Pseudosulfitobacter sp. DSM 107133: one gene and its partner. Each later gene encodes a partner of the first gene's protein in a complex. Links are inferred from orthologs where the notes say so. Each region holds a gene or a part of one and is shown on either strand. Other genes may lie near its edges.

Region 1 (12,528 bases):
TTCAGCCGATCGGCGCCTGCGCGATGTCGGCCAGATAGGCGTTGGAATAGTCCACCTCCAGCTCGACCCAGACCGGCAGGTGGTCCGACATCTCGTGGGTGCGCCAATCGCCATAGGTGCCGGGCCAGTCGGCATAAGGCTTGCCGGTGTCCGGCGCGGTGCGGATCGCCTTGGCAATTTCCTCGTAGTCGGACATTTCAGCTTCGGTAAACACGGCCTCGTGCCAGCGGATCACACCATGGGCCAGCATATGCGATTCAGATGGCGGCCCGACAAAGGCGATCTGGTCGTAATGTTTGGTGCCCGTCAGTGACGTTGCCCCGATGTCGGGCACATGAAAGCCCGCATCCGTCAGCGCGACCATGCCTGCATCGTCGCGGCTTTCGATGTTCATGTCGCCCAGAAAAATATGCACCTCATCCTCGGCGCGGGCGCGTTTGGCCAGTTCGCGGGCGATCACGCCAATTTCGTCCTCGCGCAGGGGGCGGCCCTGTTCTTCTTTGAAAACGATATGGGCGTTGCACAGGGTAAAGCGGAACCACCCCGCCTGAAACGCGGCAAAAAACGGCGTGCGCCCCACCTGTTCGTCACCGGGCAATGCCCCCTTGGGCAGCACCAGTTCACCGATCAGGTTGCGAAAACGCACGCGGTTGCGGTTATAGACAAAGGCCATGCGTTCATGATTGCCGCGCCCCGAGCCGGAGCTGTCGTTGATGAAGTAATCCCAGTTCGGCCCCAGCAGCTTCATCAGTCGCACCATCGCCTCGGTCGATTTCACCTCTTGAATGGCGCAGATGTCAAAATGGTCGATGATCTCGGCAATATAGTGAAAGCTTTCGGCCAGACGCGGACGGCCACCGTCAAAATGGCGAATGTTCCAGCTGCCGATGATCAGAGAATTGGGTTGGCGGCGTGCGGTGATCTGCCCGTTCAGCAGTGCGCGCAAGCGCAGCAGTCGGTCTGCGATCCAGCCGGATTGCCCCGGGACGGTGCGCCCGTGGGGATAGGCGTGTTTAAGCGATTGATAGAATGCCATGTGCCTTGTCCTGAAAATGAATGCGGGTGAATGGCCGCAAGATAGCACGATTTCCCGCCATGCGAGAGGCTGTTTGCAGCCGTCAGGATCGGGGGCCAGCCCCCCGGCGCATACGCGCCTCCCCCCGGAGTTTATCCGGCAAGATGAAGAAGACTCAGTTGAACTGTTCCGAGATCAGCCGTTCTTCAAGGCCGTGGCCGGGATCGAACAGGATATGGTGCACGATGCGCGGCTCGGAGCGGATCACAACAGTGCGCACATCGCGCACCGAGCGGCTGTCGGCATCGGCCATCACCGGACGTTTTTCCGGTTCAAGCACGTCAAAGCGCACTTCGGCGGTTTTGGGCAACAATGCCCCCCGCCAGCGGCGCGGACGAAAGGCAGCAACGGCGGTCAGCGCCAGCACATCGGCACCGATCGGCAGGATCGGGCCGTGCGCGGAGTAATTATAGGCGGTGGACCCTGCGGGCGTAGCAACCAAAGCGCCGTCACAGCTGAGCGAATCCAGACGCAGGCGGCCATCAACCGTGATGCGCAGCTTGGCCGCTTGCGGGCCGGCACGCAGCAGCGAGACCTCGTTGATCGCCAGCGCATGATGGACCGTACCATCGCCGCAGGTGGCAGTCATCGCCAGCGGGTTCACCTCGGCCTGTTCCGCCGCTTGCAACCGTTCGACAAGGTCGCTTTCGGCATATTCGTTCATCAAAAAGCCGATTGTACCACGGTTCATGCCATAGACCGGTGCGGGCAGATCCTGTGTGGCATGCAGCGTTTGCAGCATAAAGCCGTCGCCGCCCAGCGCCACGATTACATCAGCGCTTTCTTGCGGGACATCCCCATAGCGTTTCACCAACGCCGTATAGGCGGCCTGCGCAACAGGGGCCGCACTGGCAGCAATGGCAATTTTTAGCGACATCAGGGTTTCCTATCGGCACGAAGCTGCACGATTTGAAACATATTATTCCGCAAGGCACCAGCGCAGCCGCAATCTTAGGACTTTACGTCGTATTACCCGCTTTGCCAGTCCGTCGGTTTCCGTTAGGAAGCGGCGCAATACCTCACGCCACGCATGGAGAATTGCACATGTCCGCCACAACACCCGGCTTTTTCACCCAAAGCCTTGCCGACCGCGACCCTGAACTGTTCGGCGCCGTCACAGACGAACTGGGCCGCCAGCGCGACGAAATCGAGCTGATCGCCTCTGAGAACATCGTTTCGGCTGCCGTGCTGGAAGCGCAGGGTTCGGTGCTGACCAACAAATATGCCGAAGGCTATCCCGGACGGCGCTATTACGGCGGCTGCCAGTTTGTCGACGTGGCTGAAAATCTGGCCATCGACCGTGCCAAGCAGCTGTTCAGCTGTGATTTCGTCAATGTGCAACCGAACTCGGGTTCGCAGGCGAACCAGGGCGTATTCCAGGCGCTGCTGACACCCGGCGCGACCATCCTGGGCATGAGCCTGGACGCAGGTGGTCACCTGACACACGGCGCAGCCCCCAACCAGTCGGGCAAATGGTTCAACGCCGTGCAATACGGCGTGAAACGCGACACGCTGAACATCGATTATGACCAGATGGAAGCGCTGGCGCTGGAGCACAAACCGGCGATGATCATCGCGGGCGGTTCGGCCATTCCGCGCCACATCGACTTTGCCCGCATCCGCGAGATTGCCGACAAGGTCGGTGCCTATGTGCTGGCGGATGTCGCCCACTTTGCCGGTCTGATTGCCGCAGGCGAATACCCCTCGCCGTTCCCGCATGTGCATGTGGCAACCACCACCACGCACAAAACCCTGCGCGGCCCGCGCGGCGGCATGATCATGACCAATGACGAAGCCATCGCCAAAAAGATCAACAGCGCCATCTTCCCCGGCATTCAGGGCGGCCCGCTGATGCATGTGATCGCGGCCAAGGCTGTCGCCTTTGGCGAGGCGCTGGACCCTTCGTTCAAGACCTACCAGCAGCAGGTCATCAAGAACGCGCAAGCACTGGCAGACCAGTTGATGAAGGGCGGCCTTGATACCGTTACCGGCGGCACCGACACCCATGTGATGCTGGTCGATTTGCGTCCCAAAGGCGTCAAAGGCAATGCCACCGAAAAGGCACTGGGCCGGGCGCACATCACCTGCAACAAGAACGGCGTTCCTTTCGACGACGAAAAACCCACAATCACCAGCGGCATCCGTCTGGGTTCGCCCGCCGGCACCACCCGCGGCTTTGGCGAGGCCGAGTTCCGCCAGATCGGTGACTGGATCATTCAGGTTGTCGACGGACTGGCCGCAAACGGCGAAGACGGCAATTCCGAGGTCGAGGCCAAGGTTCGCGCCGAAGTCGCGGATTTGTGCGCACGTTTCCCGATGTACCCCAACCTGTAAGCCCGCAAGGCCAGACCGATGACACCCGCAGCCTTGGCGCTGCGGGTGTTTGCATTTGTAAACAAAACAATTTCACTTTGAAGTCCCCGGATTTTTGGTCCATCCTTCGCCAAAGCCTTAGACCTGAACGGAGGCTGACGTATGGCGAAAGCCCGCGCCCAGAGTGACATAGGACCGTCCACCAACGGTCTGGCCCTGCCTGACGAGGCCACCCTGCCCTACCCGCTTCGGGTGCAGGCGATTTATGTGCAGGTCAGCGATTATGTGAATCCAGATACCCATCCGATCTATACGTTGATGGACAGCGCAGGCGCGCAGCACACCTATAGTTTTGATTTGCCCGGACAGGTCACCAGGATTTTGGCCCGGCCCGGCCAGATTTTCACCAAACGCGCCCGCATGTTCGAATTCTGTTGCGACAGGGAAGCAAGGGCCTTTGCTGCCGTCAGCCCGCCTTCAACCATCAAACCGCTATCGGCACCGCCCATTCCTGCACGCCCGGTGTCGGCACGAACAACACCCCGTCCGCAGACCGATCAGACAGGGCATTCCCGCAGACCCGCAAGGGAGGCGCTGTTGCTGGGGGCGCTCGCCACATTGGTTGTGTCTTTGGTGATCTTGTCACAGACCAAACTTCTGACAACGAGCCATGAGAATGCAGGCAGCAGTTTTGCACAGCAGCCTCTGGACCTCGACAGGGCTTCCTCTGCCACGTTTACCGTCTCGGACTAAATCTGGCGCGGTCTGGCCGTTTGTGGATTACAAATGCCCGGACCAAACCATCCAGCCCACGAACAGAGCCACGATCACCAACAGGTTGAACACAATCACACCGGCCAGCCCCAACAGCCGCCCGCGGCGCAAATCGGCGCGGTCAATCGTTTTCAGATGGGCCAGCACTTCGGCCTCGGCGCGGGTGACCGCGTCCAGATCAATCGTGCGTCGCAACTTGGGATGGCCGTCGATGGCCTGTGCGCGGGCCACCACGGCGCCTTGCTGGCGCACCCGTTTGGGCAACCGGCGCCCCGCCTTGCGCAGGGCGGCGTCGAATGTGCGCGCCTTGACGCCCAGCGCCGTTTCCAAAGCCTCGCGCAATCGTTCGGAGCGCGTGTCGATATTCGTCTGCATAACCATGGCGGCAGGCCTAGCGTACCTTGGCAAAACGCGCTAGCCCTAGCGCCATGCTGAATTATATCGACCACGCCCCCGACACCGCCGGCACCCCGCTGCTGATCGCCCATGGCCTGTTCGGCTCGGGGCGCAACTGGGGTGTCATTGCCAAACGCTTGTCGGACGCGCGCCGCGTGATCGCGGTGGACATGCGCAACCACGGGCAAAGTATGCGTGCGGATACCAACAGTTACACGGATATGGCGGCAGATCTGGCCACTGTGATCGACCATTTCGGCGCACCGATGGATGTGCTGGGCCATTCGATGGGCGGCAAGGCGGCGATGACGCTGGCGCTGACCCGCCCGGAGCTGGTGCGGCGGCTGATTGTCGCCGATATCGCGCCGGTGACTTACGAACATACGCAGGCCGAATTCATCACGGCCATGCGCGGCGTCGATCTGGCCACTGTCACGCGTCGTTCGGAAGCAGCCGAACAGCTCGCCGCCCAGGGTGTCGAACCCGCCTTGCAGTCGTTTTTTACACAGTCGCTGGATCTGTCGGAAAAACGCTGGCTTCTCAATCTGGATGCGCTTGAGGCGAACATGCCCGACATCCTGTCTTTCCCCGAACTGGCCGGCGCCTTTGACGGGCCCGCGCTGTTTCTGACGGGGGGCAACTCGCATTATGTCACAGCCGCGCATCGCCCGCGCATCAAAGAGCTGTTCCCGCAAGCGCATTTTGCAAAGATCCCCGAGACCGGCCACTGGCTGCACGCGGAAAAACCGCGCGACTTCGAGGCGGCGGTGCGGACCTTTCTGACGATGGATTTCCAAGGGACCTGACCCTAGCTGGGCTGCTCTTCGCTGTGCAACAGGTCCAGCGACGGCGTGCCTGTGCCGATCACCTCAGCAAAGCTGCGGTCTTCCATGCCGGTTCCGGGATAGGCGAAGGTGTCGATCCCTGCTTCCATGGCGGATTCAGCACCTTCGGGCGTGTCCTCAACGGCCAGCGCGTCCTTGGCCTCGATATGCAAGGCGCGCAGGGCATCGCGGTAAATCGCAGGCTCGGGTTTGGGACGGGCCGCTTTTGAGCCGTCTCCGATATAGTCAAACACCGAAGGGTCCAGATCACGCCCCAGCGCACGCAGGATCAGGGCGACCTGCCGTTTGTCCTCGGTGCTTACAAGGGCGATTCTCAGCTCGCAACGCCGGGCCTCTGCGATCAGGTCGGAAATGCCTGGACGCAGACGCAGGCCCGCCTCCAGCGCCTTGGCAAATGCGTCGATCTTGGAATCATACAGCTCGGTAACGTCGACCTCTTGATCAAGACTGTCGGCGTAATGCTGGATACGGGCCCGGCCACCAATCACGCGGGACAATTCGGTGTAGGTCTCGGCGTTCCAGTCCCACTCAAGATCGTGGGTGGCGAAGGCTGCGTTGAATGCGCAGCGTTGCAGCTCGAACGTGTCGGCCAGAACCCCGATCGACCCCAAAAGCAGTGCAGAATAGCGCAAGACAGATTCCCCCACGATGTGCATTCAAACGCGCAGGCTGGCAGGTGGTTCCAGCCGACAGGCGAGCAGAGGCAAAGATTTTTGCGAATCCACCTGCCTGAATGCCTTATAGCAGGGCAACGGGCCTTGCACCCGACGCCTTGTTGCCTATAACGCAGGACAATTTGGGCGCAGGGGGTGCCCGGAAACGTAAGGGGCCGCGCCATGCCGAAAAGAACCGATATCAAATCCATCATGATCATCGGAGCTGGCCCCATCGTAATCGGGCAGGCTTGCGAATTCGACTACTCGGGCGCACAGGCCTGCAAGGCCCTGCGCGAAGAAGGGTACCGGATTATTCTGGTCAACTCGAACCCTGCAACGATCATGACCGATCCGGGCATGGCCGACGCCACCTATATCGAGCCGATCACCCCCGAGATGGTCGCCAAGATCATCGAGAAAGAACGCCCCGACGCATTGCTGCCCACCATGGGCGGGCAGACCGGCCTGAACGTGTCGCTTGCGCTGGAAGAAATGGGCGTTCTGGCGAAATACAACGTCGAGATGATCGGCGCCAAGCGCGAAGCCATCGAGATGGCCGAGGACCGCAAACTGTTCCGTGAAGCGATGGACCGGCTGGGCATCGAAAACCCCAAGGCCACGATTGTGACCGCGCCCAAGGGACCGGATGGCAAGAAAGACCTTGCCGCTGGCGTCGCACTGGCCTTTGAAACACTGGATTATGTCGGCCTGCCCGCCATCATCCGCCCCGCCTTTACCATGGGCGGCACCGGCGGTGGCGTGGCGTACAACCGCGAAGATTACGAACATTTCTGCCGCACCGGCATGGATGCATCGCCCGTGGGTCAGATCCTTGTCGATGAAAGCCTGCTGGGTTGGAAAGAATACGAAATGGAAGTGGTGCGCGACACCGCCGACAACGCCATCATCGTCTGTTCCATCGAAAACATCGACCCGATGGGCGTCCACACCGGCGACAGCATCACCGTGGCCCCGGCCCTGACGCTGACCGACAAAGAATACCAGATCATGCGCAACCACTCGATCGCGGTCCTGCGCGAGATCGGCGTGGAAACCGGCGGATCAAACGTGCAATGGGCGGTGAACCCCGCCGATGGCCGCATGGTCGTCATCGAGATGAACCCGCGCGTGTCGCGCTCGTCGGCGCTGGCGTCCAAGGCGACAGGTTTCCCGATTGCCAAGATCGCGGCGAAACTGGCCGTCGGCTACACGCTGGACGAACTGGACAACGACATCACCAAGGTGACACCGGCCAGTTTCGAGCCGACGATCGACTATGTCGTCACCAAGATCCCGCGCTTTGCCTTCGAGAAATTCCCCGGCTCCGAGCCGAACCTGACCACCGCGATGAAATCCGTGGGCGAGGCGATGGCCATTGGCCGCACCATCCACGAATCGATGCAAAAGGCGCTGGCCTCGCTGGAAACCGGTCTGACCGGTTTTGACGAAATTGCCATTCCGGGCGCACCCGACCGCGCCGCCATCACCAAGGCGCTGGCCCAGCAGACCCCCGACCGCATCCGTGTGATCGCACAGGCCATGCGCCACGGCATCAGCGACGACGACATTCACGGCATCACCATGTTCGACCCGTGGTTCCTGGCCCGTATCCGCGAGATCATCGACGCCGAGGAAGAGGTCCGCGCCAACGGCCTGCCCGAAGATGAAAAGGGCCTGCGTCACCTCAAGATGATGGGCTTTACCGATGCGCGTCTGGGCACGTTGACCGGCCTGACCGAAGATCAGGTGCGCACCGCGCGCCGTGCTGCAGGCGTTGTCGCCGTGTTCAAACGCATCGACACCTGCGCTGCCGAGTTCGAGGCGCAAACCCCTTATATGTACTCGACCTATGAATCGCCCGTCTTTGGCGAGGTCGAATGCGAAGCGCGGCCGTCCGACCGCAAAAAGGTCGTGATCCTGGGCGGCGGTCCCAACCGCATCGGTCAGGGCATCGAGTTTGACTATTGCTGCTGCCACGCCTGCTATGCGCTGACGGCGACGGGCTATGAAACCATCATGGTCAACTGCAACCCCGAAACCGTGTCGACCGACTATGACACCTCGGACCGGCTGTATTTCGAACCGCTGACGTTCGAGCACGTCATGGAAATCCTGCGGGTCGAACAGGACAACGGCACGCTGCACGGTGTGATCGTGCAATTCGGCGGCCAGACCCCGCTGAAAATCGCCGCCGCCTTGCACGCCGAGGGCATCCCGATCCTGGGCACCACGCCCGACGCCATCGACCTGGCCGAAGACCGCGAGCGGTTCCAGCAGCTGGTGCAGGGCCTTGGCCTGAAACAGCCGCACAACGGCATCGCCCATTCCGACGCCGAAGCGATCGAGATTGCCAAGGACATCGGCTTTCCGCTGGTGATCCGCCCGTCTTATGTGCTGGGTGGCCGCGCGATGGAAATCGTGCGCGATCAGGCCCAGCTTGAGCGTTATATCAAAGAGGCCGTCGTGGTATCGGGCGACAGCCCCGTGTTGCTGGACAGCTACCTGTCCGGCGCGGTCGAACTGGACGTGGATGCCATCTGTGACGGCACCAACGTGCACGTCGCAGGCATCATGCAGCACATCGAAGAGGCCGGCGTCCACTCGGGCGACAGTGCCTGTTCGCTGCCGCCCTATTCGCTGCCCGACGAGATCATCGAGCGGGTCAAGGAACAGACGCACGCGCTGGCCCTTGCCCTGCATGTGGTCGGCCTGATGAACATCCAGTTCGCGGTCAAGGACGGCGAGATTTACCTGATCGAGGTCAACCCGCGCGCCTCGCGCACCGTGCCCTTCGTGGCCAAGGCGACAGACAGCGCGATTGCCTCCATCGCCGCGCGCGTCATGGCGGGCGAGCCGCTGTCGAACTTCCCGATGCGCGCGCCCTATGACGCAAACGCCAAATATTCGGACGTGCTGCCGTTGGGTGATCCGATGACATTGGCCGACCCCAACATGCCCTGGTATTCGGTGAAAGAGGCGGTGCTGCCCTTTGCCCGCTTCCCCGGTGTCGATACGATCCTGGGGCCGGAAATGCGTTCCACCGGCGAAGTCATGGGCTGGGACCGCGATTTCCCGCGTGCCTTCCTCAAGGCGCAGATGGGGGCAGGCAACCCGTTGCCGCGCGAGGGCTGCGTGTTCGTGTCGATCAAGGACGACGACAAGACCGCCGACATGCTGGAAGCCGCCAAAATCCTTCTGGGTCTGGGCTTTACCCTCGTGGGCACGAACGGCACCGCCAAGTGGCTGACCGAAAACGGTCACACCTGCGGCACCGTCAACAAGGTCTACGAAGGCCGCCCCGATGTCACCGACCTGATGAAGAACGGCGGCGTGCAGATGGTCATGAACTCGACCGAGGGCACGCAGGCAGTCGAAGACAGCAAATCGATCCGCTCGATCGCGCTTTATGACAAGATCCCCTATTTCACCACCGCAGCCGCCTCCTACGCCGCCGCGCTGGCGATCAAGGCACAGGCGGCCGACGATGTGGGCGTAAAGTCGCTGCAAGGGTAGACAACGCACAAGATTCCCGCACAGGTTGGTGGCACATGCCTCCAACCTGACAGGACTTCCGAATGCGCCTTTTCGTTCTTTTTGTACTGCTGGCCGGCCTTGCCGCCTGCGACGTGCCTTTTGTGCCGCTGATCTGAAGCGTTCAGGCCCAACCTTTTTGCGAAGTGGTGTGCCCTTCCGTCCATGCAGGCGCAGGCCCACCGGCACATCACTTGAACGACGCCCCCAGCCGCCTAAATCAAGACGATGTCCCGCCACCCCACCTTGACCTTCCGGCGCTAACACGGCTTCATATGGGACGCTGAAAAAAGGGGCAGATCATGTACACACCGGCGATCACGGGCACAGGTGTCTTTACACCCTCCGAGACAGTCACCAACGCAGAACTGGTGACAGCGTTCAACGCCTATGCGGATCTCTACAATGCCGAACACGCCGCCGAAATCGCCGCGGGCACGCTTGCGCCCAAGGACCACTCCTCGGAAGAATTCATCGTCAAGGCATCGGGCATCGAACAGCGCTATGTGATGGTCAAGGACGGCATTCTGGACCCGCATGTCATGTACCCAAAAATGCGCCAGCGCAGCGATGACGAACCGTCGATCATGGCTGAAATGGCGCTCAAGGCCGCCAATATCGCGCTGGAAAACGCAGGCAAGACCGCCGCCGACGTCGGCGCGGTGATCTGCGCCGCCTCAAACCTCGAACGCGCTTATCCGGCCGTTGCCATCGAAATTCAGGATCTGCTGGGCATTCAGGGCTTTGCCTTCGACATGAATGTCGCCTGCTCCTCTGCCACCTTTGGTATTCAGGCCGCCGCCGACATGATCCGTTCGGGTTCGATCCGCTCGGCGCTGGTGATCAACCCCGAGATCTGCTCGGCGCATATCGAATGGCGCGACCGCGACTGCCACTTTATCTTTGGCGATGTGGCCACCGCCACCCTGCTGGAGCGTGAAGAGGACGCCGCAGGCCCCTGTTTCGCCGTCAAATCCACCCGTTGCGCCACCAGCTTTTCCAACAACATCCGCAACAACAACGGCTTTCTGCGCCGCTCGCGCCCCGACGGCATGAAAGACCGCCGAGACATGCAGTTCATGCAGAACGGCCGCAAGGTGTTCAAGGAAGTGGTCCCGATGGTATCGCAACACATCATGGATCACATGGCGGACGAAAACCTGAACGCAGAGGACATCAAGCGCCTGTGGCTGCATCAGGCCAACAAAAGCATGAACGACTTTATCGGCAAAAAGGTACTGGGCCGCACGCCCGAACCGGATGAACAACCCAACATCCTGCAAGACTACGCCAACACGTCATCGGCGGGGTCCATCATCACCTTCGCCAAACATTCCGCCGATCTCAAGGATGGCGACCACGGTCTGATCTGCTCGTTCGGTGCAGGCTATTCCGTTGGCAGTGTGCTGGTCGAAAAACACGGCTAAACCGGCTTCTTTTGGCCAAAAATATCCCGGGGGGCCAGGGGGCAGCGCCCCCCTATTCGGCTTCAACAAGCCAGACCCGCTATTTCTGCGAAACCCGCTTGTGCACCGCCTCGACCGTTTCCACCCGTTCCGAATACCGGTCCACCAGATAATCGGCCCGCCCGCGCACCAGCCAGGTAAACTTCACCAGCTCTTCCATCACATCAACGATGCGGCGGTAAAACGGCCCCTCGGGCAGACGCCCGTCCTGAAACTCAAGCCACGCCTTGGGAATGGACGACTGGTTGGGAATCGTCACCATCCGCATCCAGCGTCCCAGAATCCGCATCTGGTTCACCGCATTGAATGATTGCGACCCGCCCGACACCTGCATCACTGCCAGCGTCTTGCCCTGTGTCGGGCGAATGCCGCCCTGCATCGACAACGGCAGCCAGTCGATCTGGGTCTTCATCAGCCCCGTCATCGCCCCGTGACGCTCGGGCGACGACCAGACCATGCCTTCGGCCCAGACCGCCAGTTCACGCAACTCGGTCACCTTGGGGTGATCCTCGGATGCATCATCCACCACTGGCAGGCCGGTGGGGTCGAACATCCGCGTCTCGCAGCCCAGATGCCGCAGTATGCGCGCGCTTTCCTCCGCCGCGCGGCGGGAATAGCTGACATCGCGCAGCGAGCCATACAGCAGCAAAATGCGCGGCGGGTGGCGCGGATCATCTGCCGCCGCCAGTGCATTCACATCAATGTCGGGCAATGCGTCCGTGAAAAGCGCGCCTGTGTCTTCAGGCACTTTCTTCTTCCAGATGCAGCTTCATGTCGATCAGCACGCGCTGAAGCAGCGAGGTCTCGCGCAGCAGACGTTTGGCTTCGTTGACGGTGATAATCCCGTCTTCGATGGATTGCTGGTATTCGCTCATCAACATGGCAAACCGCTGGCTCAACGCGATCACATCGGCATTTATTCCGCCGGTCGACGGCGCATTCTGGCGGCGGTCCTCGAATGCCAGAACGCCGCCCTGCAATTCGGCCAATGCTGTGGTGACAAAGGGAAAGGACGCCTCTTTCTCAAGACGCACCACCGCGTCAATCGGCATGAACCTGTCGGCATGTTCGGGATTGTCCGAATAATACCGCCCCAAAGTCGCTTTGGATTTGCCGGTCACAGCGCATGCGGGCTCTATGCCCACATCCTTGACCAACGCCTCGGTGTGCTTTTTCAAGTAGCTGCCAATACCTGCCATACGTCCCCACTCGACTCTCGCGTGCCCTCCCCGTTGATAGGCAGGGGAAAGCATCTTGTCTTTTCCCATTAAATCAACAGCGTGGAAATGTCATTTTTTAATCGTCCCGCCGGTTTCGGGATTTTTTTTCGAGTGGCCCGTGCCTCCCCCACGGGAAAGTGTGAGACCCGTTGCGCTTTCGCCGCTTGGGAACGGTGGGCTGGCATGTCCGGCAGTCGGCGTGACGGGCTCCTTTGCGGGGCCTTTCCGCACCCCTGCGGCCATCGCACCGCC
Region 2 (11,536 bases), 1.6 Mb from region 1 along the record:
CAGGGCAGCTTGCCGGTGCGGGAACAGTTCAGATCACCGGAGCCGACAAGACCGATCTGCGGTATATGCCGCAGGACACCAGCACCTCCGCCGCGCTGAGCGTTTACGAGGCGGTGGTACTGGCGCTGAAACAGGACAGCCACAGCTGGCGCCTGGAGGCCGAGGAATTGGACGCGGTGGACACCATCCTGCGGGCGCTGAAAATCGAAGCGCTTGCCTTTCGCCAGCTGGCCGAACTGTCGGGCGGGCAACGTCAACTGGTGTCGATTGCACAAACGCTGGTGTGCGGGCCGAAAATCGTGCTGATGGACGAGCCCACATCGGCGCTGGACCTGTACCGCCAGTTCGAGGTTCTGGAATTCCTGCGCAGCTATGCGCAATCAACCGGCGCAGTTGTTCTGCTGGCGCTGCACGATCTCAATCAGGTCTTGCGCTATTGCGACACGGCCATCGCGTTGAACAACGGCACGCTTGAGGCCGCAGGCCCGACCCGCAGCATTCTGGACAGCGCCCTGCTGCGACGCCTCTACGGCGTCGAGACACGGTTCGAGAACTGTTCAAAAGGCCTGCCGTTCATGGTGGTCGACGGAATCGGTGTGCATACGGCTCTGTGACGGATGATACATTGCGGCTTGTCCCGGTCGGGGAAGCGCGAGGGGCAAAGCGACATCGGGGACATGGTCTGGAAAAGCGACAAGCGTCGTGAAACAGCTGCGCATGATTGATCCAAGGGGGGATGGTGCGGCCGAGAAGACTCGAACTTCCACGGGTGTTACCCCACAGCGACCTCAACGCTGCGCGTCTACCATTCCGCCACGGCCGCACGCCAGTCGCTTGGTGAGCGGGCTATAGACCGCCCCCGTTCAGATGTGAAGTGGAAATTTCGCGCAAAGCTGCACACAGGGCTGTGGGTTGCAATTCGGCGGCACAGATACGACCTTAGGTCCAAACAGCAAAGGTTCATGCCCATGTCCACCCCCTCCGCTTCCGATACGCCCCTACCTCAGGGGCCTGTGGTCGACGTTGACATCGTTTCAGACGTAATGTGTCCGTGGTGCATCGTCGGCTATCGTCAGCTGGAACAGGCGCTGGCCGCCACAGGCATCGGCGCGCGCATCCGTTGGCATCCTTTCGAGCTGAACCCGGACATGCCGCCCGAAGGCCAGAACACCGCCGAGCATATCGCTGAAAAATACGGCGCAAGCGCCGAGCAATCCGCGCAAAACCGCAAACACCTGCAAGATCTTGGGAAATCCCTGGGGTTCGACTTCAACTTTACCCCCGAAAGCCGCATGGTGAACTCTTTTCAGGCGCATCAGATGCTGGATTTTGCCCTGTCACAGGGCCTGCAACACCCGCTGAAACTGGCGCTGTTCAAGGCGCATTTCACCGACAACCGCGATGTCTCGGATCCAGCGGTGTTGATCGACGTGGCGACGTCGGTCGGCATCGACGCGGCGGCGGCGCGCGAGGTGCTGGACAGCGGTGCCCTGGTCGACTCTGTCCGCGAAAAGCAGAAATTCTGGACGTCGCGCGGGATTTCAGGCGTGCCCTCGATGGTCTTTGGTGGCAAATATCTGGTCACCGGTGCACAAGGCGCTGAAAACTACGCGCAAATCCTGCGCCAGACTTTGGAAGAGGCTGCCTGAACCTGATGGTAGAGTGGATCACCACCCCGGGCCTGACCGACTATCGCCAGGCCGAGGCTTGGATGGAAGAACGCGCCGCCCAGATCGCGGCGGGGACGGCAGACGAATGCATCTGGCTGCTGGAACACCCCGCCCTCTACACTGCGGGCACTTCGGCCAAGCCTGCCGACCTGACCGATCCCGACCGTTTTCCGGTCTATCCCACCAAGCGCGGCGGGCAATACACCTATCACGGGCCGGGCCAACGGGTGGCCTATACCCTGCTGGATGTGGGCAAACGCGGGCGCGATGTGCGCTGCTTTGTGCGCGACCTCGAAGCCTGGGTGATCGACACGTTGGACAGCTTTAACATCAAGGGCGAGATTCGCGATGGCCGCGTGGGCGTTTGGGTGCAGCGGCCCGAAAAGGCGGCGCAGGCCGACGGCACGATGGCCGAAGACAAGATTGCCGCCATCGGGATCCGGCTGCGCAAATGGATCAGCTTTCACGGCATCAGCATCAATGTCGAACCGGATCTGTCGCATTTCAGCGGCATCGTGCCCTGTGGAATCACCGACCACGGGGTCACGTCGCTGGTCGATCTGGGTCTGCCGGTGACCATGGAAGACGTGGACGTGGCACTGCGGCGCAGCTTTGATCGGGTGTTCGAAGCCTAATCGCCCGAAGCCTGTTGCACCTCATCCAGCCCCAGCGCCACCAGCGCACCGCCCGCCGCCATCACCGCAAAGACACCCAGCACCAGCGCAGGCCCGGCCGCATCAGCCAACAGCCCGAATCCCCCGCCCAGCAACAACATCACCCCGAGAATCGAGTTGCTCAGCGCGGTATAGACCGCCTTTTGCCCATGCGCCTGCATATCGGCCAGATGCGTCTTGCGCCCGGCCCGTGCCCCTTCATATGCGATTTTCGCAGCAAAAACGAAGCCCGCAGCACCAAAGGGGCCGCCCAGACCGCCTGTCAGCGTGCCAACCGCCGCCGCCAGCGCCAGCACACCGGCCGCCGCCACACCGGCAAACATCAACGTAAGCCGTGACGACCGGTCTGACAGGCGCCCCCAGACATAGGACGACACAATCGCCGCCGCCGAAGAGGCCAGCACCAACAGGCCCAGATGCCCAAGGTTGATGCCGTCGCCTTGTGACCCCGCCAGCATCACCACAAAGGGCGGCGCCAGCGCGGTCGAGATCAGCAGCGTGCGCGTCAGGATATAGCGGCGTAGTTGCGCATCGCGGCGCAACGGAGCGAACACGGCCCGCAAACCGCCAAGCCCTTGATCCGCATTACCTGTTTGCGCTTCCGGCTCGTCCAGACGTGCAAAAATCAGCCCCGCGACAATCCACAGCACGCCCGCCAGCGCGATTACCACGGCAATCGCCGAGGGCGTTCCCGGAATGATCCTGACGCTGAGCAATACCGCAACCCCCAGCACGCCCACCGCACCCAGCGTGCCGGCCAAGCCCGACACTGTTCCGCGCGTGCCCTTGTCCAACGTGCGCGCCAGCACATCCTTGTAACTGGCCGACCCGGCCGAGCGGCATACGGCCAGCAGCGCAAGACAGGCCAGGATACCCCAACCTGCCACCGACCCTTCCAGCAACAGTGCCGTTGCCGCCATGCCCAGCGCCGCAACGCCCTGCCCTGCGGCCCCTGCGGCCCAAAACCACTTGCGCTGGCGGCTGCGCTCGATCCACGCGGCCAGTGCCAGCTGGGGCAAAAGCGCCCCCGCCTCGCGCACGGGCACCAGCGCACCGACGAATCCTCCAGGCGCCCCAAGCGCGACCAGCAGCGCGGACAGCACCAGCTTGGGATCAACCAGCCCACCGGCCAGCTTGGACGCGGTAAGGGCGGAAAAATGCGTGGCAAATGCGCGGTTCTGGTCACTGCTGGCGTGCCCGTTGCCCCCTGTCAGGGTACTATAAAGGAGTCTTTGCAAGTTTGGGGCCACTGCGACGTTCTCCGATTGTCGGCGTACCAAAGCAAATAGAGCATCTACACAGAATACAAACCCTGCCCGCAGCGACGGCTGCCCCCGCGACAATTATTCCCCACCTGCGGCAAGATCATGCATTGATGCAGCCGCCCCAACGTTCTAGAACCACTCCAGAACCGGGCCACGCCGTCTTTGGCGTGTCCTGTAGACATCTCAGCAGGAGGCACCGCATGGCAGACGCAGCCATTCACGGGCACGATCATCACGACGAACGCGGGTTCTTCACCCGCTGGTTCATGTCCACAAACCATAAAGATATTGGTATCTTGTACCTTATCGTTTCCGCATTCGCCGGTTTCATCTCGGTCGCATTTACCGTTTATATGCGGCTTGAGCTGATGCACCCCGGTGTGCAGTTCATGTGTCAGGAGGGTGCGCGTCTGATCGCGTCGTCCGATGTATGTACCCCCAACGGACACCTCTGGAACGTGCTGATCACCGGCCACGGCATCCTGATGATGTTCTTCGTGGTGATTCCCGCCCTGTTCGGCGGGTTTGGCAACTATTTCATGCCCTTGCAGATCGGCGCGCCGGACATGGCGTTCCCGCGGATGAACAACCTGTCGTTCTGGATGTATGTCGCCGGTACAACACTGGCCGTCTGTTCGGTTCTGGCCCCCTCCGAGGGCGGTCAGCACGGCTCGGGCGTGGGTTGGGTTCTGTATCCGCCCCTGTCGGTGCGCGAAGGCGGCATGTCGATGGACCTTGCGATCTTTGCGGTCCACGTCTCGGGTGCCTCGTCGATCCTGGGCGCAATCAACATGATCACAACCTTCCTGAACATGCGTGCCCCCGGCATGACCCTGTTCAAGGTGCCGCTGTTCTCGTGGTCGATCTTTGTCACCAGCTGGCTGATCCTGTTGTCCCTGCCGGTTCTGGCGGGCGCAATCACCATGCTGTTGATGGACCGCAACTTCGGCTTCACCTTCTTCGATCCTGCCGGCGGCGGTGACCCGATCCTGTACCAGCACATCCTTTGGTTCTTCGGACACCCCGAAGTGTATATCGTGATCCTGCCGGGCTTTGGCATCATCAGCCACGTCATCGCCACCTTCTCGCGCAAGCCGATCTTCGGTTACCTGCCGATGGTCTGGGCGCTGATCGCCATTGGTGTGCTGGGCTTTGTCGTGTGGGCGCACCACATGTACACGGTCGGCATGTCGCTGAACCAGCAGTCCTATTTCATGCTGGCAACGATGGTCATCGCGGTCCCCACCGGGGTCAAGGTGTTCTCGTGGATCGCCACCATGTGGAGCGGCTCGATCGAGTTCAAGACACCGATGCTGTGGGCCTTTGGCTTCCTGGTGCTGTTCACCGTGGGTGGCGTTACCGGCATCGTCCTGAGCCAGGCTGCCGTCGACCGCGCCTATCACGACACATACTACGTTGTGGCACACTTCCACTACGTGATGAGCCTGGGCGCCGTGTTCGCGATCTTCGCGGGGATCTACTTCTACTTCCCCAAGATGACAGGCCGCATGTACCCCGAATGGGCTGGCAAGCTGCACTTCTGGATGATGTTCATCGGTGCGAACATCACCTTCTTCCCGCAGCACTTCCTGGGCCGTCAGGGCATGCCCCGTCGCTACATCGACTATCCCGAGGCATTCTCGACCTGGAACTATGTCTCAAGCTGGGGCGCCTTCCTGTCCTTCGCCTCGTTCCTGTTCTTCTTTGGCATCGTCATCTACACGCTGCTGAAAGGTGCACGCGTCACCGAGAACAACCCATGGAACGAATATGCGGACACGCTGGAATGGACACTGCCCAGCCCGCCGCCCGAGCACACGTTCGAAATCCTGCCCAAGCAGGAAGAATGGGACCACCAGCGCCACTAGGCGCCGGACCATCCTGAAAATCTCAAGGGCTCCGGCGGCGGTCGGGGCCCTTTTTCTATGCGCCGCAACTTTCCACGCTCCGCAACGTCGCCCGCTTCATCTTGCCAGATAAACTCCGGGGTGAGGCCGCAGGCCGAGGGGCAGCGCCCCTATGGCACAGCTTGTCGCATTGCCGCGCGCCAATGCGGTGCTATCGTTTCCCCAACGCGAAACCACCAAAGCCCCCCAATGCCCTATCGCTGGACTTCCAGACCCGACGCACCGACCCAACAGTTGCGCCTGTGGCCGCACCAATCCCTGCCTGCACGCGGGATGGCGGCCTTTGTGCTGGGCACTTTCACATTGTTGCTGATCCCGACCATGCCGCTGTTGGGCACGCCCCTGCTGTGGGGGCTGCTGCCGTTCACATTGCTGGCGGTCTGGGGACTGTATTTTGCCCTGCAACACAACTATCGCAGCCGCCAGATCACCGAAGTTCTGACGATTTCAGAAGACACGGTACACCTGCTGCGCACCAATCCCGATGGCAACACGCAGCAATGGGACTGCAACCGCTATTGGGTACAGGTGACCAGATACGAAAAAGACGGACCGGTGCCGCACTATATCACGCTCAAGGGCATGGGCCGCGAGGTCGAGATCGGTGCGTTTCTGGCCGAGGAAGAGCGTATCGCGCTCTATGATGAACTGCTGCGCGCGTTGCGCCGTTAGAATCATCGCTTGTGGCGGGCCGCCCCGATCCGGGGCGGCGGCTCATGCTTGTATTTCGGCCCGTGGCAGAGACCTGCGGGCCATTTGCATCAGGCGCTCAGACGGTCCTTGACCATCGGGCCCACAACACCAAAGTCCATCTGGCCGGTGTATTTGGCCTTGAGCACAGCCATCACCTTGCCCATGTCGCGAATGCTCTCGGCACCCACTTCGGCCACAGCCGCATCAACGGCTGCCGCGCTCTTCGCTTCGCTCAACTGCTGGGGCAGGAACTCTTCGATAATCTCGACCTCCGCGCGTTCCCGCTCGGCCAGATCCAGCCGCCCGCCCTCTTCGTAGGCGCGCGCGCTTTCCTGACGCTGTTTGACCATGCGGCTGAGAATCGCCAGCAAGGCGGCATCGTCAACGCCGTCTTCGGCCCCTGCTGCGCGGGCATCAATGTCTTTGTCCTTGAAGGCCGCATTGATCAGCCGCAGCGTCGAAAGCCGGTCGGTGGCTTTTTCCTTCATCGCCTGCTTTAATGCAGTCGAAATCCGGGTTCGCATATCCATATGTGTGTCCCATCCCCATGGGTTGATGATAAGTTTGTGACAATACCGAAACGCCAGCCGCGCTGCAACCGTTCCGATGTGGTCCAAGTTACTGATATATAACGATTTCGCAAAATAGCGCCTGCCCTTGACCCGGCCTGTCGCAATGACTAGTTTCGCGCGACTTTGCTCGCATCCCTGTACACATGAGGCCGCCCATGTCCGCGCACGCTCCCACGCACCCGACCGCCTGTCTTGCCCTTGCCGATGGCACGCTATTCTACGGGGTGGGGTTTGGCGCCACCGGCCAGACCCAGGCGGAACTGTGCTTTAACACGGCAATGACCGGCTATCAGGAGATCATGACCGACCCGTCCTATGCGGGTCAGATCGTCACCTTTACCTTCCCGCACATCGGCAACACCGGCATCACGCCCGAAGACGACGAAACCGCCGATCCGGTGGCGGCGGGCATGGTGGTGAAATGGATGCCGACCGATCCGTCGAACTGGCGCAGCGCAGGGCCGCTGGGCGAATGGCTGGCAGCACGCGGACGCATCGCCATTGGCGGTGTCGACACCCGCCGCCTGACCCGCGCGATCCGTCAGGCCGGTGCACCACATGTAGCGCTGGCACACAATCCTGATGGCGTGTTCGACACCGAGGCGCTGGTTGCCGCCGCCCGCGCCTTTTCCGGCCTCGAAGGGCTGGATCTGGCCAAGGAAGTCACCTGCGCGCAATCCTACAGCTGGAACGAAATGCGCTGGGCCTGGCCCGAGGGATATCTGCCGCAAAAAGACCCCAAATACAAAGTGGTCGCCGTTGATTACGGTGCCAAGCGCAACATCCTGCGCTGCCTTGCCTCGGCCGGGTGCGACGTGACCGTGCTGCCCGCAAGTGCCACCACCGAGGAAGTGCTGTCGCACAATCCCGACGGCGTGTTCCTGTCCAACGGCCCCGGCGATCCGGCGGCCACCGGCGTTTATGCGGTGCCGATGATCAAGGGCATTCTGGAACAGACCGACCTGCCGGTCTTTGGCATTTGTCTGGGTCACCAGATGCTGGCGCTGGCGCTTGGCGGGCAGACCGTGAAAATGAACCACGGCCACCACGGGGCAAACCATCCGGTGAAGGACCACGAAACCGGCAAGGTTGAAATCACCTCGATGAACCACGGTTTTGCTGTCGATGGTCAGACCCTGCCCAAAGGTGTGGTTGAAACCCACACCTCGCTGTTCGACGGGTCGAACTGCGGCATCCGCATGGAAGGCCGCCCGGTCTATTCGGTGCAGCACCACCCCGAAGCAAGCCCCGGCCCGCAAGACAGCTTTTATCTGTTCGAGCGCTTCGCCGAAGCGATGGCTGCTCGCGCCAGCTAAGTCTCCGGGAGGATTTTCCGGAATGACCCATGGAAGGCCGGCCAAGTCCGGCCTTCCACACCGGGGCACCGTTTCGACGTTACAAAATCCCCAGGTCACTTGAATAACACGCCCCTGCGCCAGCGAAACCGTTAACGCAACGCCTGCCTCTTAACGTGCCATTAACCTTCCTCTGCCCAAGCTGACATCTGTCCAGCGGGTAGAGGGTGTGAATGAGCGATCCACGACTGCGACTGCTAAAGCCCGAAGGGGTTTGCGACCTGCGCCCCACCGCGCCGTTGGGCCGCCAACTGGTCAACAACAATCTGATATCGCGCCAGGATCTGCTGAACGCCCTTGGGCTGCAACGACGCGTCGATGCGCAGCTTGGCGATATTCTGGTGGCCGAAGGGGTGCTGCGGCGCACCGATCTGCTGTCCACACTGGCCAAACAACACAACGTCCAGATGATCGACCTGCGCGCGACACCACCACGGCGCAATGTCGCCTCTGCCTTGCCCACCGCCATGTGTCTGCGCCATCATGTCGTGCCATGGATCTGGGCAGGGGACACGCTTCTTGTGGCCACCGCGCGGCCCGATCTGTTCCACAATCTACAACGGTGTATGGGCACGCGCGGCCCTGCAATGATGCCCGTGGTGGCCGATCCCGCTGCCATCCTTGAACAGATCAACCGCCTGTTCAGCGCCGAACTGGCGCACAAGGCCATCACCCGCGTCGCCAGCATAGAAAGCTGCCGCAACTGGGGCGCGGGTAGCAATGCGCGGGCGTTGTGGCTGTGGTCGGCAGGCTTTGCGTTAACGGCCTGCCTGCTTCTGGCCCCGACCTGGACCGTGACACTGGCCTGCCTGTGGGCGGTGCTGACATTGGTGCTGACGACAGCGATGAAAGGGGCTGCCCTGATCATGCAGCTAATAGGAGGCCTGCACGATCACCTGACAGCGCCGCCCCCCGTGCCCCCACCTTTCCGCCTGCCGCGTGTGTCGGTCATGGTGCCCCTTTTACACGAAAAAGAAATCGCAAATGCCCTGATCAAGCGTATGGAACGCCTGACCTACCCCAAATCCCTGCTTGAAGTTGTATTGGTGCTTGAGGCCAGAGACACCGTCACGCGCGAGACCATCGCGCGCACCGAGCTGCCGCCGTGGATGAGCGTAATCGAAGTGCCCGACGCCCAGTGCCTGACCACCAAGCCACGGGCGCTGAACTATGCGCTGGATTTCTGCAAGGGCTCGATCATCGGTGTCTGGGATGCCGAGGACGCGCCGGAACCGGACCAGATCGAAAAGGTAGTGTTGCGATTTCAGCAGGCCCCGCCCGATGTAGCCTGCCTGCAAGGCATTCTGGACTATTACAACCCCCGCACCAACTGGATGTCGCGCTGTTTCACCATCGAATATGCGACGTGGTGGCGACTGGTTCTGCCGGGCATCGCGCGGTTGGGGCTGGTGATTCCGTTGGGCGGCACGACGTTGTTTTTCCGCCGCGACATTCTGGAAGACCTGGGCGGCTGGGACGCGCACAATGTCACCGAAGATGCCGATCTGGGCGTGCGACTGGCGCGCCACGGCTATCGCACCGAACTGCTGCCCACCGTCACCCACGAAGAGGCCAATTGCCGCCCCTGGCGTTGGGTGCGGCAACGTTCGCGCTGGCTGAAGGGGTTCATGATCACCTATTTCGTCCACATGCGCCATCCGCGCCAGTTGCTGCGCGAGTTGGGGTGGAAGCGGGTGATGGGCTTGCAGGTGATCTTTCTGGCGACCTTCACCCAGTTTGCCGCAGCGCCGTTTTTATGGTCGTTCTGGCTGATCCCGCTGGGGCTGCCGCATCCGGTGCATCTGACCTTGGGGCCGCAGGTCGTATGGGCAATGACCGTCGTATTTGTGATTTCCGAACTGCTGAACCTGACACTGGGGCTGGCCGCCGTATCCGGGCGCCCCCACCGCCATCTGCTGATGTGGGTGCCGACAATGCCGTTTTATTTCCCGCTGGGCGCGCTGGCCGCCTATAAGGCGCTGCACGAAATGATCGCGCAGCCGTTCTTTTGGGACAAGACCCAGCACGGCTACGCCGAGGCGACAGAGGATGTTTAGGGTCCAGACAGTCAAACAGACAGGAGGCTGGGTTAGTCTTCCATCGCGTAGGGCCGCTTAATCCCCAATGTCTGGTCCAGCCTGTCCCAAGTCACCGCCTCGAACCGCTCGGGCCAATCCACACCGATCTGGCGGGCGCGCCTGCGCGCGCGGGGCAAATAGGCTTTGGCATAGGCAAGATGGGCGGCAATCATTGCCTCCCGTTCGGGAACAGGCGAGGGCAATGACACCAACAGCGCCTTTTGCGCGTCGGTGATAAGCCGGTTCAAATGCAGCACGCCACCACGGTTCGGGGCGTTGGTCTCTTCGATCAGCAACGCGACCAGAAGATTGCGCAGATGATAGACGCCCAGAACACCATTGATGTATTCCGCGCGCCCCGCGGCAAGGTGCAGCAGGCCCAGAATACGGATGAATTCCTCGATCTGGTATGTGAATTTTTCAAGGTTCGGCCCCGCAGGCACGGGCGCGGCGGCCAGCCCGTCATACAGATTGTCATGGTCGAACAACGGTTTCAGGCTGTGTTGCGTGTGTGCTGCCAACTGCTCGGGTTTCAGGATAATCACATCGGTGCGCGTCCAGTCGGCAGTGATGGCATTGATCAGAACAGGCACAGTCGTCCTGTCCCACCACAGCACGATCTCTCCGGTCTGCGCGACGGCTTCATGCCACTGTCCGGCAATGGCATCGGTTGCGCCATCCTTTGCCACCAGAACAAAGTCGATATCGCTATAGGCGTCGGCCATTCCATTCGCATAGCTTCCACTGAGAAACAGCGCCCTGATGTCGGGCGTGTCGCTTAGCGCATCAAGGATTGTTTTGATCGTCTCAGGATGGTCCATCACCAACTCCTGTTTTCGCGGCCCCTGCCCGGCAGACTGCGGCCCTGAGAAACTGTATCTCTCAACCCTCTTCCTCGCGCCGCGCCGCATCCAGTTTCAGCCGCGTCATGAAGGCCACCGAGATATGCTCGCGCAAGGCAGCCCCGGCCGCAGCCCCGTCACCCGCCTCGATGGCGCGCACGATGGCGTCGTGTTCCTGCTGGGCGATCTCGGCGCGCCCCTCTGCGGCCAGCGATGTTGTCGCCATCAACGCCATGCTGCGGTGCACCAGATCCAGTTGCTGCACCAGATAGCGGTTGTGTGACGCCAGATGGATCTGTTTGTGAAACCGCCGGTTGGCGCGGGCCATCGCTGCCGGATCGTTCAGCAGTTTGTTGTCCGCCGCGACCATCTCGCGCAGCACGCGCACCTCTTCGGCGGTGGCATGGCGGGCGGCAAGGTTGGCGGCCAGCCCCTCAAGCTCGCCGCGCACCACATACAGTTCGGCCATCTGGTTGTGGT

Evidence for each region.
Region 2: the proteins of carB (region 1) and carA are in contact, whole or in part, in a solved structure (PDB 1KEE), measured with the Escherichia coli proteins. The link is inferred for Pseudosulfitobacter sp. DSM 107133 from one-to-one orthologs.

Annotation. Positions count from the first base shown.
Region 1 is NZ_CP085154.1:2,801,744-2,814,271, forward strand. Bases 5,870-9,772 are described here. They hold carB (carbamoyl-phosphate synthase large subunit), read left to right. Parts: upstream 5,870-6,239; coding sequence 6,240-9,572; downstream 9,573-9,772. Other genes in these bases: DSM107133_RS13820 (HAD-IA family hydrolase), read right to left, coding at 5,870-6,035. In the rest of the region: DSM107133_RS13790 (endonuclease/exonuclease/phosphatase family protein), read right to left, coding at 2-1,036; DSM107133_RS13795 (NAD kinase), read right to left, coding at 1,191-1,952; glyA (serine hydroxymethyltransferase), read left to right, coding at 2,120-3,409; DSM107133_RS13805 (hypothetical protein), read left to right, coding at 3,551-4,141; DSM107133_RS13810 (hypothetical protein), read right to left, coding at 4,169-4,543; DSM107133_RS13815 (alpha/beta fold hydrolase), read left to right, coding at 4,591-5,364; more of DSM107133_RS13820, read right to left, coding at 5,367-5,869; DSM107133_RS13830 (beta-ketoacyl-ACP synthase III), read left to right, coding at 9,893-11,017; arsenical resistance protein ArsH, read right to left, coding at 11,097-11,804; DSM107133_RS13840 (hypothetical protein), read right to left, coding at 11,797-12,255. UniProt on the Escherichia coli protein: Large subunit of the glutamine-dependent carbamoyl phosphate synthetase (CPSase).
Region 2 is NZ_CP085154.1:1,239,914-1,251,449, reverse strand. What follows is about bases 6,106-9,016. They hold carA (glutamine-hydrolyzing carbamoyl-phosphate synthase small subunit), read left to right. Parts: upstream 6,106-6,936; coding sequence 6,937-8,097; downstream 8,098-9,016. Other genes in these bases: DSM107133_RS06170 (glycosyltransferase family 2 protein), read left to right, coding at 8,310-9,016; DSM107133_RS06180 (GatB/YqeY domain-containing protein), read right to left, coding at 6,278-6,739; DSM107133_RS06185 (DUF2244 domain-containing protein), read left to right, coding at 6,106-6,188. Also shown: DSM107133_RS06215 (ABC transporter ATP-binding protein), read left to right, coding at 1-614; DSM107133_RS06205 (DsbA family oxidoreductase), read left to right, coding at 969-1,649; lipoyl(octanoyl) transferase LipB, read left to right, coding at 1,655-2,305; DSM107133_RS06195 (MFS transporter), read right to left, coding at 2,302-3,582; ctaD (cytochrome c oxidase subunit I), read left to right, coding at 3,810-5,477; more of DSM107133_RS06185, read left to right, coding at 5,706-6,105; more of DSM107133_RS06170, read left to right, coding at 9,017-10,193; DSM107133_RS06165 (nucleotidyltransferase domain-containing protein), read right to left, coding at 10,226-11,035; DSM107133_RS06160 (GntR family transcriptional regulator), read right to left, coding at 11,097-11,536. UniProt on the Escherichia coli protein: Small subunit of the glutamine-dependent carbamoyl phosphate synthetase (CPSase).